Regions from separate parts of the Massilia putida genome, predicted to be linked through region 1. Evidence: predicted binding sites of a transcription regulator. Region 1 holds the regulator's gene; each other region holds the start of a gene.

Region 1 (4,710 bases):
CCCGGCAGTTCCGCGCCTGGCGTCGACTCGATCAGCGCGCGCAGCGCGTCCAGTTGGGCGGCCGGTACGAACACGTCGGCCAGGCCGACGTAGATGGCGTCCGCGGCGCCGATGGTCACGCCCGTCACGCCAAGGTAGTGGCCTAGGCGGCCCGGCGCATGCGACAGGAAGTGGCTGCCGCCCACGTCCGGAAACAGGCCGATGTTCACCTCGGGCATGGCGATCTTCGAGCGCTCCGTCACGATGCGCAGGCCGCAATCCGGCCCGCCCTGGGCGATGCCCATGCCGCCGCCCATCACCACGCCATCCATCAGCGCGATATACGGCTTCGGGTAAAAGTGGATCAGGTGGTTGAGCGCGTATTCCTCGGTGAAGAAATCTTCCAGCAGCGGACTGCCCGTCTGCGGCGTGGCTTTGCCGGCCTCATGGAAGAAGCGGATGTCGCCGCCGGCGCACAAGGCTTTCTCGCTCGTGCTGGCGATGACGACGGCGTCGATGCCGGCATGTTCGCGCCAGGCGAGCAGCGTCGCAGTGAGTGCGCGGACCATGTCCAGCGACAGCGAGTTCAGCGCTTTCGGTCGGTCCAGGGTGATGATGCCCGTGCGGTTGGCGATCCGCGTCAGTACGTGTTCGGTCATGTCTCTTCGGCGCGTCGAAAAACCTGCTGCGCGTTGCACTGTCGTTCCGCGATGCTCGCTGTACTCGTCGTACAGCTGCGCTTCTCAAACAACATTGCTGCCGCTCGCGACGGTTTTGCGAGGCTCCTCCTTGTTATTGAAATAATCAGAGATACATTGTAGCGCCCATAAAAACGAAAAGGGCGCCAATGCGCCCTTCGTTCCTCGGTGCTGCGGCTGGCGTGGTATCACGCCGCGACGGCAGCTTCCTCTCCTCCTTCGGACATGCGCTTGATGCACGCGTTGTCATGATCCTTGAGCATTTGCTTGTACTTGACGACCTGACGGTCGAGGCGGTCCATCAGCATGTCGATCGCGGCATATAAATCGTGCGCGGCACTGGCGACATGGACGATCTTGCCCGCGACACGCAGGTTGATCTCCGCTTTCTGGCGTTTTTCTTTCTCGGTGAGATTGTCGATGCAGAGGATGACGTGGGAATCGATCACTTGATCGAAATGGCGGGTGATGCGTTCGAGCTTGTTCTGTACGTATTCTCGGATGGCTGGAGTTACATCGAGATGATGTCCGCTGATTGTGAGATTCATACACACTCCTTTGAAGATGCGTTGCCGTGCGCGCATCAAGCGCAAATGGCAACGTTGTTGCAAGAGTTTGCTACAAGGATTTGCGGAGGCTGACGGGTGGAATCTTCAGCGCCTCACGGTACTTCGCGACCGTGCGCCGCGCGATCACCATTCCCTGTTCCCCTAGCATCTCCGCGATCTTGCTGTCGGATAAGGGATTCTTGGGGTCTTCTGCTCCTGTCAGTTGTACGATGAGGGCCCGTATTGCCGTCGACGATGCTTCGCCTCCCGCTTCGGTGGCAACGTGACTCCCGAAGAAATACTTCAACTCGAACATGCCGTGCGGGGTCAGCATATATTTCTGAGTTGTGACTCGAGAAATTGTGCTCTCGTGTAGACCTAGTGTATCAGCTATCTCACGTAAAACAAGGGGCCGCATCGCGACTGCGCCATGCGAGAAAAAGTTGCGCTGGCGATCCACAATAGCCTGGGCCACGCGCAGGATCGTGTCGAAGCGCTGCCGCATATTCTTGATGAGCCACTTGGCTTCCTGCAACTGTGCACCCAGCTGTGTTTCTGATTTCCCCTGCTTCATCAGCGAGGCGTACAGGCTGTTCACGCGCAGGCGCGGCATCACTTCCGGATTCAGCTGCACGCTCCAGCCGTCCTTGGCGCGGCGCACGATCACGTCGGGCACGACGAAGTCCGACACATCCGAGGCGAACGCCGCGCCCGGATGGGGGTTGCACTGGCGGATGACGGCCTGGGCTTCGCGCAGGTCTTCGTCGTCGCAATCGAGCGCCTTTTTGAGCTTGTTGAATTCACGCTGCGCGAACCACGTCAGGTATTTTTCGACGATGACGAGCGCCATGCGCCGCGTGACGAGCGGCACGCCGGGCATGCGGCGGATCTGCAGGGCCAGGCATTCGGCCGCGCTGCGCGCACCCACGCCGGGCGGGTCCATGCTTTGCACGAGGGCGAGCGCCATGCGCAATTCCTCGAACTCGATCTCCAGTTCGGCCGGCAGGCGCGCGTGGATGTCTTCCAGCGGCTCTTCCAGATAACCGTTGTCGTCCAGCGCATCGACGACGAGTTCCACGAGCGCGCAGTCGCGCGGCGCGCAGCACGTCAGGCGCACCTGCTCCATCAGGTGCTCGCGCAGCGTGACGGGACTCGCTTCCAGTTGCGGGCGGCCGTCTTCATCGTCGCCGCCGCTGCCGCTGCGGCCGTACTCGCCCCAGTCCTCGCCGGCTTCGCTGCCGCCGCCTTCGCCGCTGTCGCCACCCGCTTCGCCGTTCTCGCCATTGCCATGCTCGGCGGGCGCGCCGCCCTCCTCGCCCGAGCCCTGCGCGGCCGGCGCCTCACCGGCCTGCGTCGATGCCGGCGCGCTGTTGATGGCGCCGTCGGCCAGCAGGCGCACCGACCGGTCGAGCGGATCGTCGAGCCGTTCGAGCAAGGGGTTCTCGCTCAAGACCTGCTCGATTTCCTGGTGCAGCTCCAGAGTCGACAGCTGCAACAGCCGGATCGATTGCTGGAGTTGGGGCGTCAGTGCAAGGTGCTGTGAAGTCTTGAGTTGCAGCGTCTGTTTCATGACTACATTCGGAAGTGTTCGCCCAGGTAAACGCGGCGCACCGATTCATTGGCGATGATGTCGTCGGGTCGGCCGGATGCCAGCACCGCCCCCTGGTTGATGATGTAGGCGCGGTCGCAGATGCCGAGCGTCTCGCGCACATTATGGTCCGTGATCAGCACGCCGATGCCGCGCTCCTTCAGGAAGCGCACGATACGTTGGATCTCGATGACGGCAATTGGATCCACGCCGGCGAACGGTTCGTCCAGCAGCACGAAGCGCGGATTGGTCGCGAGGGCGCGCGCGATCTCCACGCGGCGGCGCTCGCCGCCCGACAGCGACAGGGCCGGGCTCTCGCGCAACTTTTCGATCTGCAGCTCGGTCAGCAGCTCGTCGAGGCGTTCGGCGATGCGCGTCTTGGTCAGCGGCTTGCCGTTCTCGCGCTGCAATTCCAGCACGGCGCGGATGTTCTCTTCGACCGTCAGCTTGCGGAACACCGACGCTTCCTGCGGCAGGTACGACAGGCCCAGCAGCGCGCGCCGGTGGATCGGCAGGCGCATGATGTCGGTGCCGTTGATGTCGATGCTGCCGGCGTCCGACGGCACCAGGCCCACGATCATGTAGAACGACGTCGTCTTGCCCGCGCCGTTCGGCCCCAGCAGGCCGACGACTTCGCCGCACGCGACCTGCAGCGACACGTCGCGCACCACGAGGCGCTTGCCGTAGCTCTTCTGCAGGCCCTTGACGACCAGCGTGCTGCCGCCGCATTCGACCGGCGGAACCTCGGTGCGTACGTCCATCGTGCGGGCCTCCGTCATTGCTTGCCCGCCGGTGCCGGGGCGGCCGCCGGGGTCGCCTGCGCCGGCGCACGGTGCGGCTGCAGCGTGATGCTGCCGCGGCCATTGCCCGGCTTGTCGGCGCCGGTGGCGTCGTTGCGGCCGACCAGCACCTCTTTGCGGTTGTCGTAGGAGATGAATTTGCTGTCCATTTCCTGCGTGACCTTCTGGCCCTCGAGCTGGCGGATCATCGCTTTCGAGAACAGCTTGACGAGGTCGTTGCGCTCGTCGTATTCGATGCGCTGGGCGCGGCCTTCGTCCCACAGGTCGGGGCCGCCATCGCGCTTCTGGCGGAAGGTCGCGAGCTTGCCCGGCTCGGCCGTCAGGATGAACGTGTGGTAGCCGTCCGGCGATTCCTTGACCTCGGCGCGGTCCGACTTGAGGATCATGGTGCCGCGCGTGATGATCACGTTGCCGGTGGCGACATAGTTCTGCGTCACCTGGTCGACGTTGGCCTTGTCGTACTGGATGTTGATCGGCTTGAGCGCGTCCGCCCTCTCGGCCGAAGCAGCCAGCGGCACCAGCAGGAAGATGGCGGCGGCGAGTATTTTTTTCATTCGGTTGTCCTCTCTATTGGCCTATTGGCTTCAGCGGGCTCAGCGCGACTGGCGCGGCGGATAGCTGATTGCGCCGCGGCCGCCCAGTTCGATCTGCTGGGTGGCGTTGTTGGCCACCATGCCCACGGCGTCGACCGATGCTTTACCGAGCGTCATGTGGATCGGCCGGTCGGTCTTGGCGATCTCGTCGTCCGTCAGCACGGTCAGCACTTCCGTGCGGATCCGCAGCGGCTGCGACGCCGCGTTGCCGGGGCGCTGGATGTCGACGTTGCCGGTCAGGTCGATCTGGTTCTGGTTCTGGTTTACGAGCGCGTGCTCGGCCGTCATCGTCATGGGCGGATGCTCGGTGGTGAGGCTCTGCACGACGGGCTTGTCGACGAGGGCCGTGTTGTCGGCCGGGCGGTGCGTCAGGCGTTCGCCCGAGATCACGTAGCGCGGCTTGCCGGCCTCCGACATGCGCACCCAGCTGAAGTTGTCGACGATGTAATCGGGCTCGTTGCCCGGGTTGGCATGCGGCCCGCTCTCCTCGCCCTGCATCACCTG
Region 2 (4,710 bases), 2.3 Mb from region 1:
ACATCTCCCAGGCTTCCTTCCAGCTCATCACGCGTTTGGGCAACATGTAGTCCATCATCATGGCGACGAGCGTGAGCAGGCGGTAGCCGCGCCAGAACCATTTGTCGACCCATTTCTGGATGATCGGCAGGTTGGCCGGGTCCTGCTCCAGCATGAATTTCACGACCTCGAGTCCGAGGGTCATGTGGCGCGATTCGTCGGACTGGGCGGAGAACCCGAAGGTGACCGTGGCCATGTCGCCGTTGAACGCGGCGCCGGACATGAACGGCATGAACAGCAGATTGGTCAGCACGTACTCGAACGAGAACGAGATGGCGGTGATGAATTCGAACGGGCCGGCCGTCATCGCATCCTCGAAGTACGACTTGGGCACCGACAGGTACCACAGGCGGTCGTGCATGTGGCTCCAGTCGGAGAAGCCGCTGAAGAAGCGGTTGTACTGGCTGATCGTGTGGATCTGCGTCTGGCAGTGGCGCAGTTCGTCGACGGACTGCATCTGGCAGGCCACGCGCGCGCCGGCGCCGCGCAGGTTGCGGCCGGCCATCGCGAAGCCGCGGTGGGCCGCGTATTCCAGCGGTGACACGCCGGTCAGGAACAGTTTCAGGGCGTTCACGTAGCGCGCGTCCGTGACGTTGAGCTGGCCGTTGTTCTGCTGGAAGGCGTCGATGATGGCGTACAGCTTGCGCTCTTTTTCGGACTGGAATTTCCAATACGCGTCCATCGTCATCCGGAACGGGTCTTCCCAGCCGTTCCAGTCGTGGATGACGATGCCTTCGAACTTATCGTGCGGGAAGACGGCGTCCATCGGCTGGTAGGTGGTTTCCCAGCCCAGGTCGCGCGTGAGCAGGGCGTACTTGTCCTTGATCGACATCTTCGGCGTGGCGGCCTGGTTCGGTGCCTGCGGGGTTGCAGTGTTCATGGTGTCTCCTTGTTGTGGTGTGTCAGCGCCAGGCGAGCACGAACCGGTCTTCGGTCTCGTCGATGTTGCCGGCCAATGAGATCAGGCCGAGTTGCAGCTCTTGCGGGTCCCAGCTGCGGCCGATGAGGTCCTCGACGGTGGCGCGGTTGATCTCCAGGCGGCCGGGCGCGTCGATCTTCACCATCGCCGGGTAGCGGTACACGGTGGCGTGCGGGTTGTCGGCCTCGATGGCGTCGATCACGGGACGCATCTCGTCGTTGGCTTGCAGTGCGATGAAGACGAGTTGGTCGCTCACGATGCGGCTCCCGCGCGGGACAGGCCGAGGCCGGATAGGCGTTTTTCCAGCGGCGCCGCCACGGCCGCGAGGACATCGCCGCCGTCCGGGCCGAACAGGCGCTGCGCCACCGGGGCGAGTGCCGGCTCAAAGCGGTCGATCCAGCTGTAGGCGAACCGGGACGCCGTGGCGGCATTGGCCGCGCTTTCCTGGACGACGACCTTGACGACGGCATCGACCCAGCGCGCCGTCTCCGCATGCCATGCCCGCATGAAGTCGGTCGCGAGCGAATACACGGGGCCGTGCTCGAGGGCCAGCTGCGCGTCCAGCTTCTGGTAGAACAGCGGGTAGACGAGGGCGTCGAACACGAGGTTCTGCGCGACGAAGTTCTCGAACCAGTCGCGGCACACGAGCAGGTCTTCCACGGCGTGGCGCACCGGTTGCCAGGCGGCGTCGCGCAGCCAGGCTTCACGGGCCGCGTCCACCGCCGGCTTGCCGCCGATGAGCAGGCCGACGCGGGTCAGGTACTGGGCCAACGCCAGGCGGTCCATCGTGTGGAACATCGTCGCTTCCGTGATGGCGGCGCCATAGCCGTACGCGGTGACGTAGGCATTGTTCATGTTGGCTGCCCACTCGGTATGGCGCAGGACGACGAGGGTGTTGACCAGCATTTCCTTCACCGGCCCGGGCAGGGCGGCCAACAGCGCGCGCTGTTCGATGAATTCGAGGTTCTTTTCCATCGAGTCCTGCTGGCGCGCACGGGTGTTGACCCAAGTGCCGTAATAAAACTGGCGCGGATCCTTGAGCGCATACCAGTCGGCCATCACAACGGCCGTGCGGCGCCGGTCGTACAGCTCGTAGTCGGGCTGCCACAGCGGACGGTAGTGAAAGTTGGCGTCCGGCTGCAGGTCGTACATCGCTTCCTGGTAGCGCGTGGCCGGCTTGTCGGCGCCGAGGCGGCGCGCGATGTTGGCGAACGTCTGGCGCACGGGCTTGACGCTGTCGGTCCGTATGTCGATTTGCATGATGGGTCTCCTGGTCGTTTTAATCGTGGGGATGCGCGCCGGGCACGCTGTCGTGCCAGTGGCGTCGCTGGTGGTCGAGTTGCGCGGACGGCAGGTCCGGCAGCACGAGGGCGCGCTCGCGGCGGCGGAACGCTTCGTACTGCACGGGACGCATCGTCAGTTCCACGCACAAGTCCGGATCGCCGATCGAGAATTCGAATCGCACCCAGCCTTCGTCGCGCGACGTCACGCGCACGAAGCGGCCGGACGGTTCGGGGTTGTGGATCATGTCTCCTCCTGTTGTCGGGTGCTGCACAGGAGCTATAGCAACCGCTATGCCAGGAGGTTAAGTGATTGAATTTAAAGGGAACGTGCGCCGGCGCCGGCGTGGCGCGGCGCGCGGAACTCACGATTTGATGAAGCCCTGCGCGATGGTTTCAGCAAATGCGCAGGCGGGGCAGAAGGGAAACTACTTGACGCCTTTCAGCTTGTCCAGCCGATAGGCAAGCTGCGGCCGCGTGATGCCGAGCAGGCGCGCCGCCTGCGTGACGTTGCCGTCGGCCCTGGCCATGGCGGTGTGGATCAGGCGCGCCTCGAACTGGTCCAGCCTGAAGTCTTCATTGAGCAGCTGCTCGCACAGCGTGTCCGGTGCGGACGGCGCATCGGGCGCGGGCGGCGTGTGCAGGCGGCCGGATGGCGCGATGGCCATCATGCCGCCGGCTTCGGCCAGCGTAGGGAACAGCGTGTGGATGTCGATCATCTGGCCACTGTCGGTGAGGATCACGCCGCGCTCGATCATGTTCTCCAGCTCGCGGATGTTGCCCGGCCACCGGTAGTGCATCAGTGCCTGCATGGCCTTGTCGGAGACGCCCAGAATGCGCTTGCCATACATCGTGTTGTACTTGCCGACGAAGTGTTCCGTCAGCAGCGGGATGTCCTCGATGCGCTCGCGCAGGGGCGGGATGTGGACGGGATAAACGTTCAGGCGGTAGTACAGGTCCGCCCTGAACTTCCCTTTCTCCACGGCCTGTTTCAGGTCCTCGTTGGTGGCCGCCACGATGCGCACGTCGACCTTGTGGCTGTGCGTGCCGCCCACGCGTTCGAGTTCGCCTTCCTGCAGCACGCGCAGCAGCGCGGCCTGCGCGCGTGGCGACAACTCCACCACCTCGTCGAGGAAGATCGTGCCGCGGTGGGCACGCTCGAACTTGCCGGGCCGGCTGACGGTCGCGCCCGTGTACGCGCCTTTCTCCACGCCGAACAGCTCTGCCTCGATCAAGTCGGGAGGGATGCTGGCGCAATTGACCGCCACGAAGGGCTGCTCCGCGCGCGGCGAGCCGACGTGCAGGCCGCGCGCGAACACTTCCTTGCTCACACCCGTCTCGCCCAGCAGCAGCACGTTGGCCCGGCTGGCCGCGGCCCGGTGGATTAGCTTGCTCGCTTCCCGGAATGCGCGCGACCGCCCCACGGAATTGGCCAGCGTGTCCTGCTCGCCGGCCTGTACGACGTCGCGCAGTTCGCTCAGCTGGCTTTGCAGTGCGAACAATTCCTCGGCCATGGAATCGCGCAGCAGCAGCCGTTCCGTCTCGGCGCGGTCTTCCCATTCCTCGGCGGGCTTGCCGACGATCTCGCAGTGCGCGCTGCCGCAAGCCGCGCAGGCCGTTTCCTTGTAGATGATGGGGCGGCCGATGAAATACGTCGTGTAGCCACTGGCGTAGCCCAGCTGGCTCCAGCACACGGGCTCGTTGCTGACGTCGTGGTGCTGGAGGTAGACCTGCGCCTCGAACGAATTGCGCCAGGCGAAACGGCCGGAGAACGTACCCTTGGCAAGGTCGAAATCCAGTTCCAGCGGCGTCACGTGCACGAGGCCACGGATGCTGTGCAGTTGCGGACCGACCATGAAGGCCTGTTCGGCCGGCAGGTCCGGCCGCAGCTTGCGCGCGAGTTCCGCGTCGCGCAGGCCGGTCCGGTAGCCGAAGCGCATCAGCAGCGCACGGGCGCGCTGCACGCCCATGCTCTCGACCAGTTCGTCGCGCAGTACGCCCCATGCCGCCGTGGGATTGAGCATCACGCGCTGCTCGTTCAGCCAGATCGTGCCCTGGTCGGGATCGAAACGGATCTGCGCGAGCAGGTCCTCGTTGGAAGGTAACTGCGGGTTGTCCACTGCGGCGTCTCCGGCGTGTTTATCGATGTTTTCGGCCAAGTGTGCCACAGATGCCGGGCCCCGTCAGGCGGCCGTTTCTCGGCTCTTCCGCGGCTCTGCCGGACTTCATCATTTGATGAAGCGCGCTTCACCAAATGATGACGTGCACGGTGCCGGACATGCGCCGTTCCCTGGCGGAACCCGTATGGCACGGTCGTTGCGTACCCGTCCGCCGCCACGACAACATCAACAAGGAGACGAAATGAAACGAGCAAGCGTGCTTGCATTCGCGCTGGTGTCCGCGTTCGGCGCCGCCCGCGCCACGGAAGGGGGCGGCCTGGGCGTCTATCCGGACGGGCTGGAGAACTTCATG
Region 3 (4,710 bases), 710 kb from region 1:
TTGGTGTCTTCAGGTTTCATGCAGGCCATCATGCACCGGGAGGCAACGGCAATATGTACGCTTGCGCACACTATGCATGGGCCGTAATGTCCGGCCTTCGTCATTCCCGCGCACGCGGGAATAGTGCCCCGGCACGATTCCCGCCATGCTGAGTTTCCGGAGCCGAATGTCGGAAATATCGTACGGTGTTTCCGACGTATCGAATTCTGTCACTCAGCATGGCGGGAACGACGGTAGATCACTTCTCCGACCGGATCCACTTCTCCACCTGCGCCTGCAGGATAGGCAGCGGCAGCGTCCCGTCCCCCAGCACCACCTCGTGGAACTTGGCATAGCTGAACTTCGGCCCCAGTTCCTTCTGCGCCCGCGCGCGCAGGTCGAGGATCTTCAGGGCGCCGATCTTGTACGCCAGCGCCTGGCCCGGCCACACCATGTAGCGCTCGACCTGGTTCGCAGCGCGCGCCTCGCTGTAGCCAAGGTTGTCCATCATGTACGCGACCGCCTGCTCGCGCGACCAGCCCTGCGCATGCATGCCCGTGTCGACGACGAGGCGCACGGCGCGCAACAATTCGTCGTTCAGGTGGCCGTAGTACGCAGCCGGATCGTCGTACAGGCCGAATTCGCGGCCCAGCGTCTCGCAGTACAGCGCCCACCCTTCCGTGTACGCGGCGGCGCTCGGGTGCTCCGTGAAGAATTTGCGGAAGTCCGGCAACGGCAATTCCTTCAGCAGCGCCGCGTGCAGGTGGTGGCCCGGCACGCCTTCGTGCAGGAACAGGCTCGTCATGCCGACCGTGCTGTAATCCTTCGGGTCGTTGACGACGGCCCAGAACACGCCCGGATGCGAACCGTCGGCCGCGACGGGCGTGTAGTGGTCGGACGCGGTGGCGCGCGTCAGCTCCGGCTCCAGCTGGATGTCCAGCTTCGCCTTGGGCAGCAAGGTGAAATACTCAGGCAGCTTCGCCTCGACGGCGCCGTAGATGGCGCGGTAGCGGTCCAGCACTTCGCGGTCGGTCTTGAACGGTTTGAAGCGCGGTTGGGCGGCCACCCATTGCGGGAAGGATTTCAAAGGTCCGTCGTAGCCCAGCTTCGGCGCCAACGCCGCCATCTGCTGCTGGATGCGCGCCACTTCCTTCTCGCCCAGCGCGTGGATCTCGGCGGGCGTCAGGTCGAGGTTCGTGTTGTCGCGGATGCGCGCCTGGTACCACGCGGCCCCGTTCGGCAACGCGCCGTAGCCGGCCGTCGCGCGGCCCGCGGGCAGGTAGTCCTTTTCGAGGAAGCTGTTCAGGCGCGCGAGCGCGGCGTCGATCTTTTGCGCGGCCTGGCGATAGCCGGCGGTGAGCGTCTTCTTGTCCTGGTCGGAGAAGCCGGCCGGCAGATTCTTGATAGGCGTATAAAAAATGCTCGCTTCCGCATCGTTCGCGGCTAGCTGGCGGAACTGCGGCAGCATCTTCGCCGTGATCGCCTTGGGCTGCACGACGCCCGTGCGCATGCCCTCTTTCATGTTGGCGATGGCCTGGTCGATCCAGGCCGGCAGCTGTTCCAGCCGGGAGAGATAGGCACGGTACTGGGCCGGCGTCGCCAGCGGCTGCGAACCCGTGCCGCTCGCGTAGTTGGCCAGCGTGCTCGGAATATTGTCGAAGTGGTTCAGCGGCAGCAGGTGCTCGGGGAAGCGTTCCAGGTCGAGCTGGCTGCGGATCTCGGAGACGAGGATGTCGTAGTTCAGCCGGGCCTTGTCCGAGAGGCGCGCACGGTCGATCTTCTGCAGCTCGTTCAACAGCCGATGGTTGGCGGCGAAGTAGCGGGCGCGGACCTTCGGGGCGATCGCCATCCCGATCTGGTCGTCGTAGCGGCTGTCGCCGTTGGCCGTCGCGTACAGCAGCGGATCGAAACGGGCGCGCGCATCGTAGAAGCGGGCGGCCACGCGGTCCACCTGGCGCTCGGCGGCGGATGCGGTCTGGGTTCCCGGCGTCGTGGCGGTATGGGCGGACAGGATAGGTGCGCCGGCCGCCACAAAGGCCGCGAGGATGGCGGCGTTCAGGGTGCGGTTCATGGGTCTCCTTTGTGAGGTTTGCCCGCAAGCATACTACGACTTGCCGAATTGATCACACCAACAAAGGGCCCCATTTTGGCGCATTCCGTGCACCGTCGCGGTGCTTTTGCACGCTTACGGGGCAATGCACATGACATGCTCGCCTTGGGTGCACCGTTTCACCAAATTGGAACGTTTATTGCTACGAAGAAGTGCTTATCAGACCAACTTGCACTTTTTTGGAGTAGTACGCATGGATGCATACAAAAGCGGAGCCGACGCGCTCTTCATCTTGCTCGGCGGGATCATGATCCTGGCGATGCACGCCGGCTTCGCCTTCCTCGAACTGGGTACGGTACGCCGCAAGAACCAGGTGAACGCCCTGGTCAAGATCCTGATCGACTTCGCCGTCTCCACCATCGCCTATTTCTTCGTCGGCTATGGCATCGCCTACGGCATCCACTTCATGGGCGCCACGAGCACGCTCGTCGCCAAGAACGGCTACGAGCTGGTGAAGTTCTTCTTCCTGCTGACGTTCGCCGCCGCGATCCCGGCCATCATCTCGGGCGGCATCGCCGAGCGCGCCAAGTTCCACCCGCAGATGGCCGCGACCGCCCTGCTCGTGGGCCTCGTGTACCCGCTGTTCGAAGGCATCGCCTGGAATAACCGCTTCGGCATCCAGGACTGGCTCACGTCGAGCTTCGGCGCGGCGTTCCACGACTTCGCCGGTTCCGTGGTCGTGCACGCCGTCGGCGGCTGGGCCGCGCTGCCGGCCGTGCTGCTGCTGGGCGCGCGCCGCGGCCGCTACACCAAGGATGGCCGCATCTCGGCGCACCCGCCGTCGAACATCCCGTTCCTCGCGCTGGGCGCCTGGATCCTCACCGTCGGCTGGTTCGGTTTCAACGTGATGAGCGCGCAGACGCTGGACAAGATGAACGGCCTCGTCGCCGTCAACTCGCTGATGGCCCTCGTGGGCGGCACCTTGACCGCCTTCGTGATGGGCAAGAACGACCCAGGCTTCGTCTACAACGGCCCGCTGGCCGGCCTCGTCGCCGTGTGCGCCGGTTCGGACCTGATGCACCCGCTGGGGGCGCTCGTGACGGGTGCCGTCGCCGGCGCGATCTTCGTCATGATGTTCACCTTGGCGCAGAACCGCTGGAAGATCGACGACGTGCTGGGCGTGTGGCCCCTGCACGGCCTGTGCGGCGCGTGGGGCGGCATCGCGGCCGGCATCTTCGGCAGCCAGGCGCTGGGAGGCCTCGGCGGCGTGTCCATGGTATCGCAGCTGATCGGCACCCTGTTGGGCATCGCCGTCGCCGGCATCGGCGGCATCATCGTCTACGGCCTGCTCAAGGCCACCGTCGGGCTGCGCCTGGACGCCGAGGAGGAATTCGACGGCGCCGACCTGGCCATCCACCGCATCAGCGCCACGCCGGAACGCGAAACCACGTTCCAATAAACGTTCCAGTCAGACTCACGCCTCGCGCGCGGCCGCAGCCTCGCCGCCGCGCGTCACCGCGCGCAGGATCGCGGCCGCCAGCGCCGCCGGCTCGACCGGCTTGGCCAGGTAATCCGTAAAGCCGGCCTGCAGCGCCTTGGCTCGGTCGTCCTCGCGCGTAAACGCCGTCAGGGCGATGGCGGGAATGTCCGCCGTGGTGGCGCGCCGGCGGACGCGCCGCATCAGTTCGAAGCCGTCGACTCCGGGCATTCCCACGTCGCTCACGATCACGTCCGGCACCTCCTCCTCCAGCAACGCCAGCGCCGCGCCGGCGCCGGGCGCCGTCCTCGTGGCCGCGCCGCTGTACGACAGGATCTGTTCCAGCACGTCGAGCGTATCGGGCGCGTCGTCGACCACCAGGACCCGCACGCCCGACAGATCGGCCAGGTCGCGCGGCGCGGCCGCCCCGGCCGGGCGCGTGTCCGCCGCCGTCGTGACGGCCGCCGGCTGGCGCGCCAGCGGCAGGCGCACGGTGAACGTCGTGCCCGCGTGGGCGCCGGCGCTGTCGACGGCAATGGTGCCGCCGTGCAGTTCGACGAGCTGCTTGGCGATCGACAGCCCCAACCCGAGGCCGCCGTGCTGGCGCGAGATCGACGCGTCCTGCTGGCGGAAGCGGTCGAACACGTACGGCAGGAAACTTGGATCGATGCCGATGCCGGAATCGATCACGCGGATCACCGCGTCGTTGCCGTCGCGCCCCAGCAACACCTGCACGTTGCCGCCGGTCGGCGTGAATTTGACCGCGTTGGCCAGCAGATTCCACAGCACCTGCTGCGGCCGGCCCGGATCGGCGCGCACCTCGAGGGGCAGGACGCCGGCCTCGCGTCCCAGGTCGGAGCGCAGGGCGATCTTCTTGGCGGCCGCGGCCGGATGCACGGTGCCCAGCGCCGCCTCGATGATCCGCGCCGGATCGACCGACTGGACGTCCAGGCGCACGGTGCCGGAAATGATGCGGCTCATGTCTAGCAGGTCGTCGATCAGCTGGCCCTGGGCGCGCGCGTTGCGTTCGATCGTCTCCAGCGCACGCCGCAAGGTCGCCTCGTCCTTCACGCCCCGCTGCAGCATGCCGGCCCAGCCGAGGATGGCGTTGAGGGGCGTGCGCAGTTCGTGCGACAGCGTGGCCAGGAATTCGTCCTTCAGCGCCGACAGGCGCTCGGCCTGGTCGCGCGCGATGCGCTCGCGT
Region 4 (4,710 bases), 2.5 Mb from region 1:
GACGGCCCCGCCCGGCGTTACCTGACGGAGGCCGTGTTCCCTGTCTACATCCTGCACCAGACGCTGATCGTCGTGCTGGCGCATGCAATGAAACCGCTGCACCGCGCGCCCGGCCTGGAAGCCATGCTGCTCGTCGTGCTCGTGACGGTGGCGAGCTTTACCGGCTTCGAGATCGTGCGCCGGGTGCCGCTGCTGCGACCCCTGTTCGGCCTGGGGCCGCGTGGCCCCGTTGCGTCCAAGGCCGAAGCGGCGGTCACGTCGGGGGCGCCGGCCTGACCGCCGGGGCGCCGGCCGCCTGGATGCAGGGTGCCGTGTTCAATGCGTGGTGGCCGAACGCTGTTGACCGCCCTGCTGCTGGCCGGCCGGCGGCTGGGCGCCCGCCGGCATGTGTTGCCCGGACGTGCCTTGCGGCTGGGCGGCGCCATTGCCCGGCCGGATGAACGGATCGCTGAACTGGCGCACGGTTTCCTGCTGGGCGCGCAGGCCGCGCTCGGTCTGCTCGGTGGCGTCGCGGGCCACCTCGTCGGCCAGGGCACGGGCGGTACGGGTCGTATTCTGCACATGCTGTTCCGTCACGCGGGACAGATCGACCTGCGCATCGGCCGCCAGGCGCGCGATGTGCTGCTGGTAGGCGCGCAGCTTTTCCGTCGCCGGCTGCGTGCGCGCCGTGGCGGCGCTCAACAGCTCGGACTGGCGATCCGCACTCAGCACGTGTTTGCTGGCCAGCGTCGTTTCTTCCAGCATCGTCTGGACCAGTTGGATGTTCAGGTCGCACATCTGCTGGAACGAGTTGAACAGCGACTTCGACATGTCGTTCAGGAACGCGGTCTGGGCATCGATATGGGTTTTCACCGCCGGGGCGATCGTCTGTGGAAATGGATACATGGTTTGCCTCGCAAAGTTTTGGGTTGAACGGGCCGCCGCATCCGCCGCGGCACGAACCCTAAAGACTACGGTCGCGAGACAGAGGACCTTTGATCTGGGCTAATCGTGCTGGGCTTGTCGGCCTGAAGTCGCTCGTTGGCGCGTTACTTGCATGAGTTCAAGTTCCTGAACTCGCAAGGGAGCCGCCATGTTTCTACCCAACGATGTGATCCGGTACGCCGTCCCGGTGCGCACGATCCGCGTCCTGTGGATCGCGCCCGACCGTACGCTGGCCTATACCTTCGAACTCGGCTTGCCGCACAGCCAGCCGCGCGCGATCGCGCTGCAGGCCCTGGCCGAGGACGTCCTTTCCCGGCGCGCCCGGCTGCTGACCGACGACCCGTATGCCGCGCCCGCGCCGCCCCCTTACCTGCCGCAGAAACACCGCGACCTGCAAGCGAGGGCCTGGGACATCGTCGCGGGCCTGCAGGCGCATGTCCCCGCGCTGTACCAGCCGCGCGAGCGGGCCGCGCTGGTGGCGGCCTGCGCGGCCGCGCACGGCATGTCGCGGCCCAGCGTGCTGCGCTATCTGCGCCGCTTCTGGGAACGGGGCCAGACCGTCGATGCGCTGCTTCCCGACTACGGCAACTCGGGCGCGCGGGGCAAGACGCGCGGCGCCAGGGCCGGCATCAAGCGCGGCCGGCCCCGCAAGTCGGGCGACCATCCGGGGCTGAACACGGATGCCGAGATGCGCGCGACCTTCCGCGCGGCCGTCGCGCGCTATACCGTCACGCACCCGGCGTTCTCGCGCCGTGCCGCGTACCGGCAAATGCTGCAGGATTATTACCGCGACCGCCCGCCTGCCGACCTGCCCAGCTTCGGCCAGTTCAGCTATTGGTTCGACAAGGACCGCATCCACGCCGTTGCGGTGCAGCACAGGATGCTGCCCTAGCCAATCCAGTGCACCCCGGCCCAGCATAGTGCAGTGCGACAAAACGGGCCGGATTCCCCATCTTCCCCATCGATGCCGCATAGGTACGGGCCGCCGCGGTGCGTCCTGATCGGCCCCAAAAACAAAGTTTGATCCGCCAAAAATAAAGTGCGCGCCGCGTCCGGCACGGCCGGCGCTGCCCCGTCCTGCGGCCGGATGCCGGAACAAACTTTATTTGGGCCGCGAGGCTGACGCCGGGCTTACGTTCGCCCTCCATCGAAACGAACTTTATTTTCCACGTAGGTTTGTTCTATTTACCGCATCTCGCTGGCACGGCTATTGCTGAAACTTAAGTGAACGAAGAAGGTTCCTGCAATAACCACGGGAGGTGCGGATGAAACGTTTGACACGGTCGCTGACGCGGCGCGAATTCCTCCACCGGGCGGCGAGCATCGGCGGTTCGGCCCTGTTGCTGAATACGATGAACGCCTGGGGCATGGGCATCGCGTCGCGCGTGAACGCGCCGCCGGCATTGTCCGGCAGCGGCAAGGGCAAGAAAGTCGTCATCCTCGGCGCGGGCCTGGCCGGCATGACGGCGGCGTACGAACTGGGCAAGCTGGGGTACCGGGTCGACGTGCTGGAAGCGCGTCCGTTCGCGGGCGGCCGCTGCCAGACGGCGCGCAAGGGTTTCACGTTGCAGGAACTGGGCGGCGAGGCACAGACGTGCCGCTTCGACGACGGCCTGTACATCAACCACGGTCCGTGGCGCATCCCGCTCGACCACCAGTCGACCTTGTACTACACGAAGCAGTTCGACATCCCGCTCGAGGTGATGGTCAACGACAACGACCACGCGTGGGTCTACATGGAGGACGCCGGCCCGTTCTCGAAGCAGCGCCTGCGCCAGGAACAGATCAAGGCCGACATGCGCGGCCACGTGGCGGAACTGCTGGCCAAGTCCGTGCAGGCGAACCGGCTCGACACCGCGCTCACGGCCGACGACCAGCGCCTGCTGCTCGACTATCTGGCGCACGAGGGCGCGCTGTCGACGCAAGACCTCGTGTACAGGGGCCGCAACGGCGCCGGCTTCGCCGAGCAGCCCGGCGCGGGCCTCAGGCCCGGCAAGCTGGCCGACCCGCTCGGCTTTCACGACCTGCTGGCATCGAAGGTCGGCAAGATCTACAGCGCCGTGCAGGAGTTTCCGATGCACGCGACGATGTTCCAGCCGGTCGGCGGCATGGACCGCATGGCGCAGGGTTTCGTGAAGCGCGTGGGCCGCCACATCCGCTACGGCGCCGACGTGCAGACCATCCGCCAGTCAGCCGACCAGGTCACGGTCACCGTCAAGGACGTCAAGAGCGGCAAGGTGTCACAGGTGACGGCCGATTACTGCCTGTGCACGATCCCGCTGTCCGTGCTGCGCACCATCGACGCGGATTTCTCGGACGGTTTCAAGGGCGCCCTGAAGGCCGTGTCGTATGCGCCGGTCGGCAAGATCGGCCTGCAGATGAAGCGCCGTTTCTGGGAAGAGGACGACCAGATCTACGGCGGCCACGTGCTCACCGACCTCAAGGCCATCAACACGATCTCGCTGCCGTCGTCCGGCTGGCAGTCGAAGAAGGGTGTGCTGCTGGGCTACTACCACTATGCGTTGGACGCCATCGAGGTCAGCGCCTTGTCTCCCGCGGAGCGCGCGGAATTCGCCGTGAGCGCCGGCGACAAGATCTTCCCGCCTTACCGCGCCTCGTTCGAGAACGCGTTCTCCGTCGCGTGGCACCGCGTCCGGTACAACCTGGGCGGCTGGGCCGAATGGGACGAGGCGGGCCGCCAGAAGGCCTATCCGACCCTGCTGGCGGGCGAAGGCCGTGTGCTGCTGGCGGGCGAGCACCTCAGCTATCTGACGGGCTGGCAGGCCGGCGCCATCGAATCGGCCTGGCAGCAGATCGAACAACTCCACCGGAAGGCCAGCGCATGACGTTCAAACCCCTGCTTCTCGCCGCGCTCGCGGCCTGCGTCGCCCATGCCCACGCCGACGGCATGGACGGCAAGAGCCTGTTCGCGAAGAACTGCGCCGCGTGCCACCAGCCCAGCGGCAAAGGCATTCCCGGCGCCTTTCCCGCCCTCGCGGGCAACGCCTTCGTGCAGGGCGCCCCCGCCGACGTGGCCACCGTGCTGCTCAAGGGCCGCGGCGGCATGCCCGACTTTTCGGCCAGCCTGGACGACGGCGAGATCGCCCAGGTGCTGAGCTATGTCCGCTCCAGCTGGGGCAACGGCGCCGCGCCCGTCACCGAGCAGGACGTGGGCAGCACGCGCGCCGCCCTCGGCGTGGCGCCCGCGTCGCACAGCCGCTTCGGCAACAAACACTGATTCACCCACTCGAGAGGATCCATGAAAACAAACCGATATGCCGCCGCCCTCGCGCTGGCCTGCGCCCTGCCCCTGACCGCGCCGGCCGCCACGCCCACGCACGTGGCCACGATCGTGCGCCACAAGATCCCCGATTCCGATTTCCCGATCGCGCTGGCCGTCACGCTGCCGCCGGGGACCACGCTGCACTTCATCAGCGGCCAGGTGCCGCCCGTGGTCGACAAGGCGGCCGACGCGAATTCGCCGGCCGCGTTCGGCGACACGAAGACGCAGACCGTCGGCGTGCTCGCGAAGATCAAGGAGATCCTGCAAGGCATGGGTTTGACGATGGGCGACGTCGTCAAGATGCAGGTCTTCCTCGTCGGCGACCCGGGCAGGAACGGACGCGCCGACATCGCCGGGTTCATGGAGGGCTACACGCAGTTCTTCGGCGGCGCGCAGCCGAACCTGCCGGCGCGCGCCGTGGTGCAGGTGGCCGGCCTGTCGAATCCGGGCTGGTTCGTCGAAATCGAAGTCGTGGCCGCAAAAAAATAACCGGGTCAACAACC

The links. The regulator sigma-54, encoded in region 1, starts transcription at its own class of promoters, with help from an activator protein. The targets are predictions, from matches to a motif close to TGGCANGNAANCTGCTTT.
Region 2: a site for sigma-54 is predicted at 2,521-2,538, ahead of BVG12_RS32640 (phenol hydroxylase subunit). Genes of this name have one in related genera too.
Region 3: a site for sigma-54 is predicted at 2,218-2,235, ahead of BVG12_RS25440 (ammonium transporter). Genes of this name have one in related genera too.
Region 4: a site for sigma-54 is predicted at 2,124-2,141, ahead of BVG12_RS11045 (flavin monoamine oxidase family protein). Genes of this name have one in related genera too.

Annotation. Positions count from the first base shown of each region.
Region 1 is NZ_CP019038.1:4,519,090-4,523,799, reverse strand. It holds gene BVG12_RS22300 (enoyl-CoA hydratase/isomerase family protein) at 1-638, opposite strand, end outside; gene hpf (ribosome hibernation-promoting factor, HPF/YfiA family) at 866-1,225, opposite strand; gene BVG12_RS22290 (RNA polymerase factor sigma-54) at 1,296-2,795, opposite strand; gene lptB (LPS export ABC transporter ATP-binding protein) at 2,798-3,592, opposite strand; gene lptA (lipopolysaccharide transport periplasmic protein LptA) at 3,589-4,167, opposite strand; gene lptC (LPS export ABC transporter periplasmic protein LptC) at 4,207-4,710, opposite strand, start outside.
Region 2 is NZ_CP019038.1:6,832,974-6,837,683, forward strand. It holds gene BVG12_RS32625 (aromatic/alkene/methane monooxygenase hydroxylase/oxygenase subunit alpha) at 1-919, opposite strand, end outside; gene BVG12_RS32630 (MmoB/DmpM family protein) at 942-1,214, opposite strand; gene BVG12_RS32635 (ferritin family protein) at 1,211-2,218, opposite strand; gene BVG12_RS32640 (phenol hydroxylase subunit) at 2,238-2,486, opposite strand; gene BVG12_RS32645 (sigma-54-dependent Fis family transcriptional regulator) at 2,667-4,358, opposite strand; gene BVG12_RS32650 (SphA family protein) at 4,600-4,710, shown strand, end outside.
Region 3 is NZ_CP019038.1:5,230,313-5,235,022, reverse strand. It holds gene BVG12_RS25450 (Nramp family divalent metal transporter) at 1-20, opposite strand, end outside; gene BVG12_RS25445 (DUF885 domain-containing protein) at 239-2,050, opposite strand; gene BVG12_RS25440 (ammonium transporter) at 2,283-3,488, shown strand; gene BVG12_RS25435 (MHYT domain-containing protein) at 3,504-4,710, opposite strand, start outside.
Region 4 is NZ_CP019038.1:1,979,798-1,984,507, forward strand. It holds gene BVG12_RS11030 (acyltransferase family protein) at 1-276, shown strand, start outside; gene BVG12_RS11035 (phasin family protein) at 316-885, opposite strand; gene BVG12_RS11040 (hypothetical protein) at 1,073-1,816, shown strand; gene BVG12_RS11045 (flavin monoamine oxidase family protein) at 2,190-3,770, shown strand; gene BVG12_RS11050 (c-type cytochrome) at 3,767-4,162, shown strand; gene BVG12_RS11055 (RidA family protein) at 4,184-4,696, shown strand.